Regions from separate parts of the Steroidobacter flavus genome, predicted to be linked through region 2. Evidence: riboswitches for the same ligand, from Rfam matches in the RefSeq annotation. Region 2 holds a riboswitch; the other holds the start of a gene.
The links. Region 2 has a riboswitch for cyclic di-GMP ahead of ACFPN2_RS13165 (fibronectin type III domain-containing protein). Riboswitches for the same ligand answer to the same signal wherever they lie in the genome.
Positions count from the first base shown of each region.

Region 1 (7,268 bases), 510 kb from region 2:
TTCACAAAGCGACTGACGCCTGCGTCTCGGCATTCGTCGACACGTATCTGCCCAACGCCAAGAAGGTCCGCATTCGCGTGGTCGATGGCGCAGCCAGCCCGCTCGATTATTTCCCGAAACAATTCACGATCGCGCTGAGCGCTTACACGCGCAGCGGTCAGGAAGTGGCCACCGCTCGTTGCGTGGCGAGTAACAAAGGCCAGGTGATCGTGCTCGACAATCCACCGCCTGCGGAATATGTGGCGAGCGCGGATTTCGTCGTTGGATTGAAGCGGTGAGCTCGCGCTAGTCGGGGCGGCGACTGAGTGCCGCCCCGAGCTATCGATGATCGTTATTTGACCAGCGCGCGGCGAGCGACGATGACGCCGTCTTCGTCGGCGTACAGCCAGTCGCCGGGGCGGAAGGTCACGCCGCCGAAGCGGACGACGATGTCGCGCTGACCTTCGCCGCGCTTGTCGGTCTTCATCGGATGCGTGCCGAGCGCTTTGACGCCGATGGGCATATCGGCGAGGGCGGCGGAGTCACGGACGCAGCCGTACACGACGATGCCGGCCCAGCCGTTGTCGACCGCTTTCTGGGCGAGCATGTCGCCGACCACAGCACGGCGCATGGAGCCACCGGCGTCGATGACGAGCACGCGGCCGTTGCCGGCTTCAGCGGTCAGCTCGCGAACCAGGGAATTGTCTTCGAAGCACTTGATGGTGGCGATCGGGCCGCCGAACTGGATCTGGCCGCCGAAGTCGCCGAACAGCGGCTCGCAAATGTCCAGCTCGTCGCTGAATTGATCGCAAAGATCGGCGGTTCTGATATCCACGGCTCGGCCTCGTCAGGAAAGAGACGGAGCAGTTTGCCGCAGACGCGCGGGGCGGCGCTATTTCTTCTTGCCTAGCAGCCGCGACAGCAGCGAGCCGTTCTGCGGCAGCTTGCGAACGCCGCTCTCCGACAACTCGACTTCGCGCGCCTCTTCCATCAACTCATCGGCCAGGCTGCGCTTGAGTTGCTTGTGCTTGCCGGTATTGCCGGAGCGTGTCGGCTCGGAGCGCTTGATGGCGGGAGCGGCGGACTTGGCGGCGACTTTGCTATCCAGCGCTTTATGAACGCCGGTGGAATTCAGCTTGAAGGCGCCGGTGGCGTTGGGCTTGAACGCACCCGTCGCGCCGGGCTTGAACGTGCCGGTGGCGGAGTTCAGCGAGCCCGTGGCGTTCGGGCGGAACGCGCCGGTGGCATTGGGACGGAACGCTCCGGTGGCCGACGGATCGACTTCCATGGTGACTGTTGGCACCACCGGCGCGCGATTGGCGCGGGCGTTATTGAGCTCGACGACGTTGTTCTTCGGCTCTTCCGGCTCGGCGCGACGCGGCTGAGGCGCATCCTTGAAGCGGGCCTGCTCGGCGACGCTGATGCGCAGGACCGAAGGCGACGCGAAGAACGTCTTGAGATAGCCGGTGACCGCTTCGGCCGACACGGCTTCTTTGAAGAAACCGAGGCGCAGCGAGTGCACGATCTTGCCGCTGCCGGCGGTCGCGACGGAATACAAACGATAGGCCTCGAAAATATCGAGGTGCGGCAGGATGTCCAGATTCACCGGCTGCTCGGACGCCGCGAGCTGAATCGCAAACCACTTTTCCTGCGCGGCATCGCTCATCTCTTCGTTGGTCAGCGCGCGGATGGTCTGCGTGCTGTCGAGATTCGGATGCGCGTTCGAAGCGTCGCGAACCAGCGCAGGCGGCACTTGCTTCGGAATCGGCGGAGCGGCCTTGTTGGTCACCGGAGGAGCAACAGGCTTCGCAGGTGGCTCGTTCTTCTTTGCAGCCGGCGGCGGCGATGCTGGCTTCGCGGCAGCGGGCGCAGGCTTCGGCGCAGGAGCAGCGGGTTTAGCCGCAGCGGCTTTGTTTGTTACAGCGGGCGCGGGCTGCGGAGCGGGCGCGGCGGCCTTGGCCGGCGGTTCGTCATAGAGGTCGAGCTCGAACGCATCGACTTCTTCGATGTTAAGGCCTTTGCCGACGTGATACGGCTCGTTCGATCCGTTCGACTTCTGCGCAGCGGCGGGCGTCGGTTCAGGATCGGAGAAAGTCAGCGCAGGCACGCGCACGCTCGCGGCTGTATCCAGCTTTGGCGGGATGGTGGCGGGCGCGGGCGGAGTCACAGGCTTGCTTGCGACCGGCGCAGGCGCGGCGGCCGGAGGCGTGGTCTTGATCTTCAGCTTGCTGGTGTCGAGTGCGGCGAACTTGCCGCTCAACAAACCGACAGCGAGCGGTTCTTTCGACGGAGCAGGCGTCGGAGCAGGAGTGGGATCGTCGTTCCAGCTCATCTCATCGAGGCCAATGGCTTCAGTGAGCGCTTTGATCTTCGGCAACGACGCTGACGTGACTGCGGCCTTGGTCTCTTCGTCCGGCTCCCAAGTCATCTCGACGATTTCGTCGGTCGGCGCTTTGGCAGCGGGCTTTGCAGGTTGAGCGGGCTTCGCTGCAACAGGTTTCGCAGCGACCGCGGGCTTGGCGGCAACTTGCGCGGGCGGCGCGACGACGGGCGCGGGCGCAGCCTTGGGAGCGGGAGCTGCAGCGACAGGAGCGGGCGCGGCCTTCGGGGCAGGAGCAGGAGCAGCGGCAACGGGAGCCGGCGGCGGCGTGTTGACTACAGCAACAGTCGGACGCGGCGCAGGCGCAGGCGTCGCAGCCGGCAAATAGCCACGAGCGAAACGACGATCTTCATCGCTCAGGCTGGTCGTGAATGCGGTTGGATATTGCTGACGAACGACAGTGAGCACACGTTCGGCATGCGCTTCGTTGGTGAAGAAGCCGAGGCGCAGACGATGCCGCGTGCGTCCATCCTCGACACGCGCGACCTGATAAAGCTTGTAATTCTCGAGGCCGGGAATGTTACGGCCCGTCGTCGACACCGGCGCGATCGACGCGCACAGGTTGATGACAAACAGCTGCGTGCCGCTCCCTGAGCTCTGGGAGACGAGCGCCGGCTGTGAGCTTTCCGGCTCGACATAGACCTTGCTGGTGTTGTCTTCCACGTTTCTTCCCCGACCCGTTGCGCCGCTGAACACCGCCCGCTTGCGGTGGACGCGCTTCAAGCTGAACGGAACATCATTTCGGCGGGGAAGTGAGCGCGCGTATGCGCATCGCGCTCGTTCACGGCAGTTTCGCTGTTATCTTTTGTGGCGAAACCGTTGCCGCATTATGTCGCGGCCCCGTGGCAACCCCGCTGTCTTAGGAAATGAATCCGTTAGACCGGAAGCTTTGCGTCCTCGCCTTTCGGCGAGTTTGCCCAGTAAATCTAGCAATCGTCTTGGAACGATTCGATCATCGGCACCGCGTCGGCATAAGTCAAGCGTTATGGTCGCTTTCAGCAGACAAGGGGATTGGCGACAAGTGACCTGCTGCCATCGCCTTGAGGTTATGTCTCATTTAGCGGTTTTTCAGGTTCAAAATCAGACCGCCATGCGCGTCCACGCTTCTTTGCTCGCGCTCGCCGGCTCACCCGCCATGATGCGTGGCGCGAGCTGAGAAACGATATGAACCTGCGCCGCGTCGGACAGACCGAGTGCACGCAGCGCGCCTTCCAATCCCTCGATGAGCTGACGACGCTCGTTCTCCGTCGGGCAGCTGTCGCGCGCGAGCGCGGCGAGCTCGTCGCCCACGCTCTCCAGGGTTTCCGCGATCGAGGGCGCGAACTCGCTCAAGTCACCGCGCAGTCGCGCGGCGAAGCGAAACGAGTTGTACGCGCACACGTAGGCGCGATGTCTGAGCTTCAAGTTCTTCAACATTCCCACCGCATCGGTCTCCCGCAGAAGCCACGCGGGCGAAAGTGTGAAGGGCGACACGAATCGGGCGGTGTGCGCTGGATCGCAAAACGCCCTCGCATTCGCGCGTTGTATTTACGCCGCATTACGGATCAAGCACGTACGCGCAAAGTATTTTTTGCTGCGAAAATTTCACGCGCCCGCCGTTGACAATCGACCACAGTCATGATGCTGGGCATGTGGCGAAAATTTCGCCACGAGGGAAAGGGGGCGAGCGTGCGGCCGCGCTACTTACGCGCGGCCAACGTTACGGTCCGTGGGTGAATGGAAATATTCGCTTTCTTCGGCGAACTGGCGCATCAGCTTGCGCAGCTCCTCGATCCGGCCCTCGGCGGTGCTGATCGGCTGACATTCTTCGCATTCGGGATCCGAACAGGGTTGTCGCGAGTACAACCAGTACTGGACGGCACCCGCCAGCAGACCGTCGGCAATGTCCCAGATGTCGGCCTTGTCATCCGTGTCGGCGATCCGGTTGCCCAGATCGACGGCCTTGCCGAAGGCTTCGCTGAAGGGGTTGTCGGTTTCCTGCATGGGCGTCACTCGGGCGCGAACCGCCCGTTGCTCTCATTGAAGATGGCCCCATTGTAACGACGTTGTGCCCCCTGACGAAGACTGTCACCGCCTTGAAGATGCGAGCGCCGGCTGGTCTACTGTCATAAAGCACCGAGGCTTACACCCGTCCGTCGCAAGCGGGCGAATTCATTAGAGGTTTCACATGGCCGAAGAACGCAATCAAGACCCGCAGATGGACGCCGAAGGGCTCTACCAGGAGGAAAATTTCACCGATCGGCGGGTCGGTGCGATTCGTCGCCTGTCCCCGGTGCGCGCCGATGGCTCGGCCGATCCCGGCCGGCCGGTGCTGTACATCGGCCAGGCCGAGATCATGACCAACATGGGCCCGGTGCCGATCAGCTTCGAGATCGAGGGCCAGACGCTGGCGGACGCCGTGGTCGGCTTCGCGCCGGCCGCTCAGGCGGCCATCGAGCGCACCGTGCAGCAGATCCAGGAGATGCGCCGTCAACAGGCCTCGCAGCTCGTGGTTCCGCAGGGCCCGATGCCCGGCATCACCGGTGGCCGCGGCGGCGGCAAGATCCAGATGCCTTGACGATCGATCCTCATGATGGGGCCCGCGCCCCATCATCGTGCGTGGGGCCCGCCCGCCGGGCCTCGCGTTGGTGCGTCCCGCCTCGAACTGCTCACGATTCACGCATAACCAGCGCCTTCCGCCGCTGGCACGCTTTTCGCTCCTTCGCCTGACACCTAGCTCGAGCCGCGGCACTGCTGCCGCCGGCTACAACAGAGGTCTGGATGTCGGCGACTCCGTACGATGAAATGCATGCCAGCGACGGCGACGTGCGCGAGCACTACAAGACCTTCGCTTCCTGGCTGGCCCGCACGCCCAGCGAGCGCGTCGCTCACAAGCGCGCCGAGGCCGACACGTTGTTTCATCGGGTCGGCATCACGTTCACCGTGTACGGCGAAGAAGCGGGCACCGAACGGCTGATTCCCTTCGACATCGTCCCTCGCATCATCCCGGCCAACGAATGGAAACATCTGGCCGCCGGCTTGAAGCAGCGCGTGCGTGCGCTGAACGCGTTTACCAACGATATCTATCATTCGCAGGAGATCCTGCAGGCCGGCCGCATTCCCGCCGAACAGGTGCTGTGTAACGGTCAATACCGGCCGGAGATGCAAGGCATCGACGTGCCGGGCTCGATCTATGCGCACATCGCGGGCATCGATGTCGTGCGCGCCGGGGCCGGCGAGTTCTACGTGCTCGAAGACAATCTGCGGGTGCCGTCGGGCGTGTCATACATGCTCGAAGACCGGCGCATGATGATGCGATTGTTTCCCGAGCTGTTCGCGGTGCATTCGGTGGCGCCAGTCGAGCACTATCCCGATTTGTTGCTGGAGAATCTGCGCAGCGTCGCGCCGTCCGGTGTGAACGATCCGACGGTCGTGCTCCTCACGCCGGGTGCTTATAACAGCGCGTACTTCGAGCACGCGTTCCTCGCGCAGCAGATGGGTATCGAGCTGGTCGAGGGGCAGGATTTGTTCGTCGACGACGAGTTCCTCTACATGCGCACCACTCGCGGCCCGCAGCGGGTCGATGTGATTTATCGCCGCATCGACGACGACTTTCTGGACCCGCTGGTGTTTCGGCCGGATTCGATGCTGGGCATTCCAGGATTGCTGGCCGCGTATCGCGCGGGGCGCGTGACGATTGCGAATGCGATCGGCACGGGCGTGGCGGACGACAAGTCCATTTATCCCTATGTGCCGGAGATGATCCGCTTCTATCTCGGCGAAGAACCGTTGCTGTCGAATGTGCCGACGTATGTGTTACGTCGCAGAGAGGATTTGGAATACACGCTCGCGCATCTGTCGGAGCTGGTCGTCAAAGAGGTTCATGGCGCCGGCGGATACGGAATGTTGATTGGCCCGGCGGCGAGTAAGGATGAACTGGCGGCGTTTCGTCAGCGGATCCTGCGCTCACCGGAGAAGTACATCGCCCAACCGACACTCGCACTGTCCGCGTGCCCGACGTTCGTCGATGCGGGCATCGCGCCGAGACACATCGATTTGCGGCCGTTCGTCTTGTCGGGCCGGGAAGTAACCTTGGTGCCTGGCGGCTTGACCCGAGTGGCGCTGAGAGAAGGATCGCTGGTGGTGAATTCGTCGCAAGGCGGTGGGACGAAGGATACGTGGGTGCTGGAGCGATGAACGACCTGCGCATAACGCCGCCACAGATTGTTATTTTTGTTTTTCCCTCCGGACAAAACAAAAAAACAACCCTCTCTTGGCGAGGGAGCCCGCAGGGCGTACGAGCATGCTGAGCCGCACCGCCGATCACCTGTATTGGATGGCGCGCTACACCGAGCGCGCCGAAAATCTCGCTCGCATGCTCGACGTCAATTCGCGCATGTCTCTGCTCCCTCAAGGCGCCGAGGTCGTCGAACAAGGCTGGATCGCGACGCTCACCATCATCGGCTTGATGGACGCGTTCCGGCAGCGTTACGACGCAGTCACCTCATCGAACGTCATCGCCTTCATGGCCTTCGATCGCGACAACCCTCTGAGCATCTACAGCTGCCTGCGCGCCGCGCGTGAAAACGCGAGGGCGGTGCGCGGCACGCTCACGTCGGAAATTTGGGAAACATTGAACGCGACCTGGCTGGAGATGCGCGTGGCCAGCCTGCGTTCTTCCACCGAAGCGGAAGTCGGCAATTTCTTCGAGTGGGTGAAGTATCGCTCGCACGTCGCGCGGGGCGTGATTCAAGGCACGATGTTGCGTGATGAGGCCTGGCACTTCACGTGGCTCGGCACGTATCTGGAACGCGCCGACAGCACCGCTCGCATTCTCGATGTGAAGTATCACTTGCTGCTCCCTCGCGGTGAGCAAGCGGGTGGCGCAGCCGACTACTATCAATGGAGCGCACTCCTGCACTCCGTCTCC
Region 1 covers NZ_JBHSDU010000003.1:1,240,986-1,248,253, reverse strand. The annotation lists gene ACFPN2_RS11010 (hypothetical protein) at 1-278, shown strand, start outside; gene rraA (ribonuclease E activity regulator RraA) at 332-814, opposite strand; gene ACFPN2_RS11000 (hypothetical protein) at 872-3,022, opposite strand; cyclic di-GMP riboswitch class I at 3,201-3,287, opposite strand; gene ACFPN2_RS10995 (hypothetical protein) at 3,440-3,775, opposite strand; gene ACFPN2_RS10990 (hypothetical protein) at 4,043-4,342, opposite strand; gene ACFPN2_RS10985 (hypothetical protein) at 4,527-4,916, shown strand; gene ACFPN2_RS10980 (circularly permuted type 2 ATP-grasp protein) at 5,120-6,535, shown strand; gene ACFPN2_RS10975 (alpha-E domain-containing protein) at 6,642-7,268, shown strand, end outside.
Region 1: linked by a shared signal. The riboswitch ahead of ACFPN2_RS11000 (hypothetical protein) and the one ahead of ACFPN2_RS13165 (fibronectin type III domain-containing protein) in region 2 are both predicted to bind cyclic di-GMP.

Region 2 (7,268 bases):
ACTGCATCGATCTTCTGCAGCCGCGTGTTGATCAGGTTCGGATCTTTGAAAAGGATGGTGTAGCTGCCGAGAATGTTCGCGCGATTCTGCGCGCTGCGAATACTTTGCAGATAACCCAACCGCGTGGCGTTACGCGCCTTCTGCAACTCCCAGTCGGCGATGGGCTCTTCGCTGATGCGCTTGATCTCTTCGTAAATCGCCGCTTCGACGACCTCCGGCTTTTGATCGGGCCGCACCGTGGCGGTGATGTAGAAACCGCCCGTGCCGATGCGCTCTTCGACGTAACCGCCGATGCCGGACACCAGCTCCTTTTCCTTGCTGATGCTTTGATACAGCCGCGAGCTGTCGCCGCCCTGGAGCACCGAGGACAACACCTGCAAGGCCGCCTGATCGGCATCGTTGCCGACGCCGATCTTGTAACCGATCAGAACCTGCGGCGCGCGTGCCAGCGGATCGGTCAGGTTCTCACGACGTTCCGCGGTTTGTTGAGCCTCGACCAGATCGACCGGCGGCGGCGCGGGCTGACTGGGAATGTCCTCGAAATTTTTCCGGATCAGGGCCAGCGCGTCGTCGCGCTTGAAGTCGCCGACCACGGTCAGCACCGCGTTGTTCGGCGCGTAGTAGATCCGGAAGAACTCCGCCACGTCGTGCACGCTGGCCGCATTCAGATCTTCCATCGAGCCGATGGTCGAATGCTTGTAGCCGAACTTGTCGTAGAACACTTCATCGAAGCGCTCATACGAGCGGCCATAGGGCTGATTGTCGACCCGCATGCGGCGCTCTTCCTGCACGGCCTTGCGCTGGTTGTCGAGCTTGGCCTGGGTGATGTCCAGCGAGCGCATGCGGTCGGCTTCGAGGAACAGCGCCATCTCCAGCTGATTCGCCGGCAGCGCTTCGTAGTAGATGGTGATGTCGGAGCTGGTAGTGCCGTTCATGGCACCGCCGTTGGTGAACACTTGATAGAAATGTTCGCCGTCGCCCACGTTCTTCGAGCCCTTGAACATCATGTGCTCGAACAAATGCGCAAAGCCGGTCAAGCCTGGACGCTCGTTGCGCGACCCGACGTCATAAGTGACGTTCACGGCGATGACGGGCGTGGTGTGATCTTCGACGAGCTGAACGCGCAGGCCGTTCTTCAAGGTGTGCTCAGAAAAATCTACACGTACCGCCGCGGGTGTCGCAGCAGTTGCTTGCAAGGTTGGCGCTGAAGCCAAGGCGAGGCAGAGGCAAGCCCCGAAAGCAGAACGCATGGTGACCACTCCATTGCAGATCCGGCCGAGAATACAACATTGGCCCGACCGGTCGGACATCCTGTCAAGACCGTAAGTTTAGAGCCGGGGGCGCAAATAAAAAGGCCCGCGCGAGGCGGGCCTTGGCAGCTCCTACACGTCCATGTGCCCGCTGCATTTGGGCGTCCTGCCCATCAGAAGAAATTCGCTCGGGTCGAGGTTACGGAATGGTCTTCGACCCGCCGTTCGACACGTCGCTTTCACCGCCACTGGCGTTGTAGGCCTTCACCGCGAAGTACCACACACCGGAAGTCAGACCGGTGACCGTGTAAGTCGACAGGCCGGCATTCGCGATCTGCACCGTCTGATCGAGGCTCGAGGCGCTGCGCCCGTACACCACGCGATAGCCCGCCAGGTTGGTCAGCGAGGAACCGTCGGTGTTGGTGGTCGGCGGCGTCCAGGACAGCGTGGCGCTGCCATTCGTCGCCTGCAGCACCGTGATCGAGAACGACGGCAGCGAGGCAGTCAGCGTGCCGTCGCTCACAGCGATCGCGATGTTTGAGTAGGTGCCCGCGTTCGCGGAGGTCGGCGTGCCGGACAGACGGCCCGTCGACGAGTTGAACGTCGCCCAGCTCGGACGATTCGTGATCGTGTAGGTCAGCGCGTTGCCATCCGGATCGCTCGCGGTCGGCTGGAAGCTGTAGGTCGCGCCTCCCGACACGGTCGTTGCCGGCGTGCCGCTGATCGTCGGCGCGCGATTGGTCGGAGTGGCCGCCGTGACAGTGATCGCGAAGGCCGGCAGCGTCGCTGTGAGATTACCGTCGGTCACGCTGATCCGAATGTTCGAGAACGTGCCCGCCGCGGTCGGCGTGCCGCTCACGCGTCCCGTATCGGCATTGCAGGTCGCCCAGGTCGGGCAATTCGTGAACGTGTAGCGCAGCGTGTTGCCATCCGGATCGCTCGCGGTCGGCGTGAACGAATACGCCGTGCCCGTGGTCGCAGTGGTCGCCGGCGTGCCGCTGATCGTCGGCGCACGATTTGGCGCCGCGCTGACCACGATCGTGAATGCCGGCAGTGACGTGGTCGTGCGGCCGTCGCTGACACCGACGGTCACTCTCGCATAGGTGCCAACATCGGTGGTCGCCGGTGTGCCGCTCAAGCGGCCAGTCGCGGTGCTGAAGGTCGCCCAGCGCGGCAGATTGCTGACGCGGAAAACCAGCGTATCGCCATCGGCATCGCTGGCGCTCGGCACGAACGAATACGTCTGCATCACCTGCACGCTCGTTCCCGGCGTGCCGGTAATCGTCGGCGCACGATTGTCGAGACCACGCACCTGGATGGAGAACGCCGGCAGCAGGACCGTGCTGGTGCCGTCGTTGACGCTGATGACGATGTTCGAATACGTCGCGACGTTGGTCGCACCCGGCGTGCCCGACAGCTGGCCGGTCGCGGTGTTGAAAGTCATCCACGACGGACGATTGGAAATCGAGAACCGCAGACGATCGTTTTCCAGATCGCTGGTGGTCGGTCGGAACGAGTAAGCCTGATCCACGATCACCGACGACGCCGGCGTGCCGGAAATCGTCGGCGGGCTGTTGCCCGACGGACAACTGGCCGAACACACCTTGATCTTGAACGTAACCGAGCTCGTGTCGCGACCGTCGGTGACGCTGATGGTGATGTCCTCGCTCTCACCGACATTCGTGGCTTGCGGAATGCCGCTCAGCCTGCCGGTCTCGGTGTCGAAGCTCGCCCAGGTGGGCTTGTTGGTGACGAAGTACTCGAGGAAGTCGTCGTCGTCGTCGGTCGCGAGCGGCGTGAAAGAGTAAGCCTCGCCCGCAGCCACCGTCGTGGGTGGAACGCCGGTGACCGACGGAGGCTGATTCGCCGGTGTCGGCAACGCCGGGTCGTCGGCGCCAGTGTCGCCCGCCGGCGGCTGCTCGCTGACGGCGCCGCCCGTTAAACTGCTGCCGCTATCGTCGTCGCCGCCGCCGCAGGCGCTCAACGACGCCGCAATCAAGGCCAGCAGCGCTCGCTGCAGGAAGGTCTTCCCGAAAAGTGTTGGAATCATTGCTCGTACCTTGGCTTCGCGCGCAACGACGACGGCCCGAAGACCGGCGTTGAGTTGCGTTGCTGTTTTCCGGATGTGATGCAGCCATCGCGGTCGAGACGCGAGGCTCGAAGCGCAGGGAAAGGTTGGCGCGCACGGGCTGGTGCGCTATCGGCAGCTCATTCGTTACACCTTCGCTCGTGCACGCGCTCGCAAGGGGCCTTGCGAACATCGTGTCGGTGGCGAAAGTGGCAACCCCGCTGTCATAGGAGCGCGGCGCATCGCACGCTGCGTTCCAGTAGACCGGAGGCTTTGCGTCCCCGCCTTTCGACGGGTTTGCCGATATCACTTTCTGCTGCTCCCTAGTTGGTCATGTTGACCCCGGGGCCGCGTGGCGCGATCGAACAGCAGCAAGGAAGGCGAGAAGGATGACGGCTAGCTCGGTGACGCAAGAAGAGCTGGCCGGCAACCCCGCTATCCCCAGCTCACGCTGTAGGACCGGAGGCTTTGCGTCGCCGTCTTTCGACGGTTATGCCCTGGTGAAGGGTTGTTCTGCCGGCTCTGCGTCTCTCACCGCTCTCGCTGCCGTGAGGCCGCGTCCAGTAGAGCGAATGCGATTCGACAAATTCCGATTGAACAAAACTTCGTGGTCGGGACGCAGTAAATCGTAGGAAATTTGTTTTTGCAATTGTCGGTGGCGGCCGACAGCACTGCGGTGGATTTGTCACTGCGAATTCACATAACAACGTCAGAATCCAGACGGCGCTCGTGTATGCGAGCCGATATTTAACAGTCCATAAAACGCAAAGCGGCGGCTGGATCGCTCCAGCCGCCGCTGTTTCATCAACGTTCTACCGTCGAGAGTTACGGCACGACCTTCGAGGAGACGTTCGAGTTCGAGCTCTCCGTGCCGTTGCTCGTGTAAGCGCGCACCGCGAAGTAGTAGGTGCCCGGCGAGAGACTGCTCAGCGAATACGTGGTGACGCTCGGGTTCGAGATCTGCACCGTCTGCGTCAGCGCGCTCGCGCTCGTGCCGTACGAGATGCGATAGCCAGCCAGGTTGCTCAGCGTGCTGCCATCCGTGTTCGAAGTCGGAGCAGTCCAGCTCAGCGTTGCACCACCGTTGGACACATCGACCACGTTGATCGCGAACGCTGCCAGCGAAGTGGTCGCACGACCGTCGCTCACGCTGATGGTGATGTTGGCGTACGAGCCGACTTGCGTGGCGCTCGGCGTGCCGGTCAGCTGACCGGTGCTGGTGTTGAACGTGGCCCAGCTCGGACGATTCGCGATCGAGTACGTCAGCGTGTTGCCATCCGGATCGCTCGCGGTCGGACGGAAGCTATAAGCGCTGCCCGCGTTGACCGAGGTCGACGGCGTGCCGCTGATGACCGGCGCGCGGTTGGTGGAATTGGAAACGACGATCGAGAACGCCGGTAGCGAAGTGGTCACACGACCGTCGCTCACGCCGATCACGATGTTCGAGAACGTGCCGGTCGCGGTCGGCGTGCCGCTCAACACACCCGTGGTCGTGCTGAAGCTCGCCCAGGCCGGACGATTCGTGATCGTGTAGCCGAGCGTGTTGCCATCGGCATCGCTCGCGGAAGGCTGGAAGCGATACGCGGTGCCAACCGTCGCAGTCGTCGCCGGCGTGCCGCTGATCGTCGGCGCGCGGTTCGCGGTGGACGTGCCCGTGGCATTCGCGGTGATGGAGAAAGCCGGCAGCGACACGACGTTCTTGCCATCGGTCACGCGCAAAGTGATGTTGTTCCAGGTGCCCGGCGACTTCGGGTAACCCATCAGGCGGCCGCTGTTCGGGCTCACTGCCATCCAGCTCGGCTTGTTGACGACGCTGAACTTCAGCGCACGACCTTCCGGATCGCTCGCGGTCGGCAGGAAGTTATAGGTGGTGTTGACCTTGATGACCGTCGGCGGCGTGCCGCTGATGGTCGGCGGCAGATTGACGGTCTGGGCAGAGGCGAGATTGGCGAGCGACGCCAGCGCCGCGACCGCGGCGAACGAAGCAGAAAAGCGCATGAGCAAGCTCCAGCAAAGCACTGTGTTCCGATGCCAGCTCGCACCCACGACACGCATGCGTGTCGGTGCGAGCACCTTTGTCTGGCAAGGGAAGCTGGCTTTGCTGGGCCGGCGCTAAAGAGCGCGGGCGGCAGGCCGAAAAACTTCACGAGACAACCTGATCGTTCAGGCTGAAACGGCAACCCCGCTATCTTTGGTGCGGCTGCTGGAACAGCGGCGCCAGAGGACCGGAGGCTTTGCGTCACCGTCTTTCGAACGGCTTTGCCCTTTCAGACAGGGCCCATTGTGCTGGAAGTTAACAATGCGACCAATCGGGCCAGCCCCCAAACGCGTTCAGGAAAACCTGCAAGCGGGAGCCGGGAAGTTTCAGCGACGCTTAATGGCGACGCTTATCGGGGGCCCAGCCGAGGCCTGATGCCTCGGCACAAAAAGGCCTGTTTTTCTCGGGAAATATCGTTATTCGGGCAAGGTGAAGCCGTGCTGCCGGATGAGCCGGGTGCAGGCCGCCACTAAGTGTTCGTCGTAACGTTTGCCCGCACCGCGGTTGAGCTCGTCGAGCGCCGCGTCCATGCCGGCGGCCGGACGGTAGGGTCGTGGCGAGCACATCGCTTCGACCGTATCCGCGATCGCGAGGATGCGCGCTTCGATCATGATGTCCTCACCTTTCAAGCCGCGCGGATAACCGCTGCCGTCGAAACGTTCGTGCGACTGGTAAACGATGTCGGCCACGGGAGCGCCGAGATCGATATCCGCGAGCAGCTGGCAACCTTCTTCGACGTGAGTGCGCATCAGCGCGACTTCGGTCTCGGTCAGCGGCGCGGGCTTGCTCAGAATGGAAGCCGGCACCGCGATGTTACCGATGTCGTGTAACAGAGCTGCAACACGCAGGCCGTGCTGACGCTCGCCATCGAGGCCCGCCTCGCGTCCGATCGCGACCGCCAGCGCCGCCAGGCGACGCGACGAGCCGGCGGTGTATGGATCGTGCCGCTCGCTCATGCGAACGAACGAATCGATCATGCCCTGAAGCGCCACATCGGTTCGCTGGAGCGCGCTCAGCGTCACTGCATGCGCACGCTTCGAGTGCAGGACACGCCACGCACCCTCGGCCAACGCAGCGAGCACACGCTGGTCTTCTTCGCCGTAATTCGATTCACGATTGCCGACACCGAGCACGGCGACCACTTCGTCGCCAGACAGGATCGGCACCGCCATGAACCGCGTCAGATCCGGCAGACCGTCGTTCTGCGGCTTGCGGGCGACGTCGTTGGTCCAGGTCGCGTGCTTACCGCGCACACATTCGCTGAGCATCATCGCGCGGCCAATGGGCTGCGGCTCCGAATTGGCCATCACCGCTTGCGGCCGGCTGCCATCGCGCCAGGCGGCGAGCGTCATGGTCTTGTGCGTGTTATCGACGAAATACAAATAGGCCAGCGGGCTGCGCGTCGCTTCGAGCGCCTGCTCGATCACCCGGCGCACGATCGCGGACTCGTCGAGCGAGTCGGCGTGCTTGAACAGATCGACCAGGAAATCCGCCTGCCGCTGGAGCAGCCGGTTCGCGATCAAGTCGCGACGGCGCTGAGCGGTCTCGCGAATCAGCACGATGCTGTCGCCGCGCGTGTTCTCCAGCAGCCCGACGCTCACTTCGACGTCGAACAGCGTGCCGTCCTTGCGACGATGCTTGGTCTCATAGCGACCGCCACCGCGCACGCGGCCAAGCTGCAAGCGCAGGGTGGTCTCGCCCGAGGTCGGATCCTCGATGTCCGCGGCGTTCATGCCCAACAGCTCTTCCTTGCTGTAGCCGGACATGCGGCAGTACGTCGCGTTCACGTCCTGGATCTGGCCATCGCTGCCGAGCAGCCACGAGCCATCGGCCGCCTGGTCCAGCAATGCGTTGCCGGCCTTCGCCTGTTCCTGAAGCTGGCGCTCGTTGTCGAGCCGCTGCGTGAGGTCGA
Region 2 covers NZ_JBHSDU010000003.1:1,754,762-1,762,029, forward strand. The annotation lists gene ACFPN2_RS13155 (M16 family metallopeptidase) at 1-1,139, opposite strand, end outside; gene ACFPN2_RS13160 (fibronectin type III domain-containing protein) at 1,450-3,300, opposite strand; cyclic di-GMP riboswitch class I at 3,527-3,630, opposite strand; cyclic di-GMP riboswitch class I at 3,741-3,825, opposite strand; gene ACFPN2_RS13165 (fibronectin type III domain-containing protein) at 4,144-5,316, opposite strand; cyclic di-GMP riboswitch class I at 5,491-5,592, opposite strand; gene ACFPN2_RS13170 (HD domain-containing phosphohydrolase) at 5,773-7,268, opposite strand, start outside.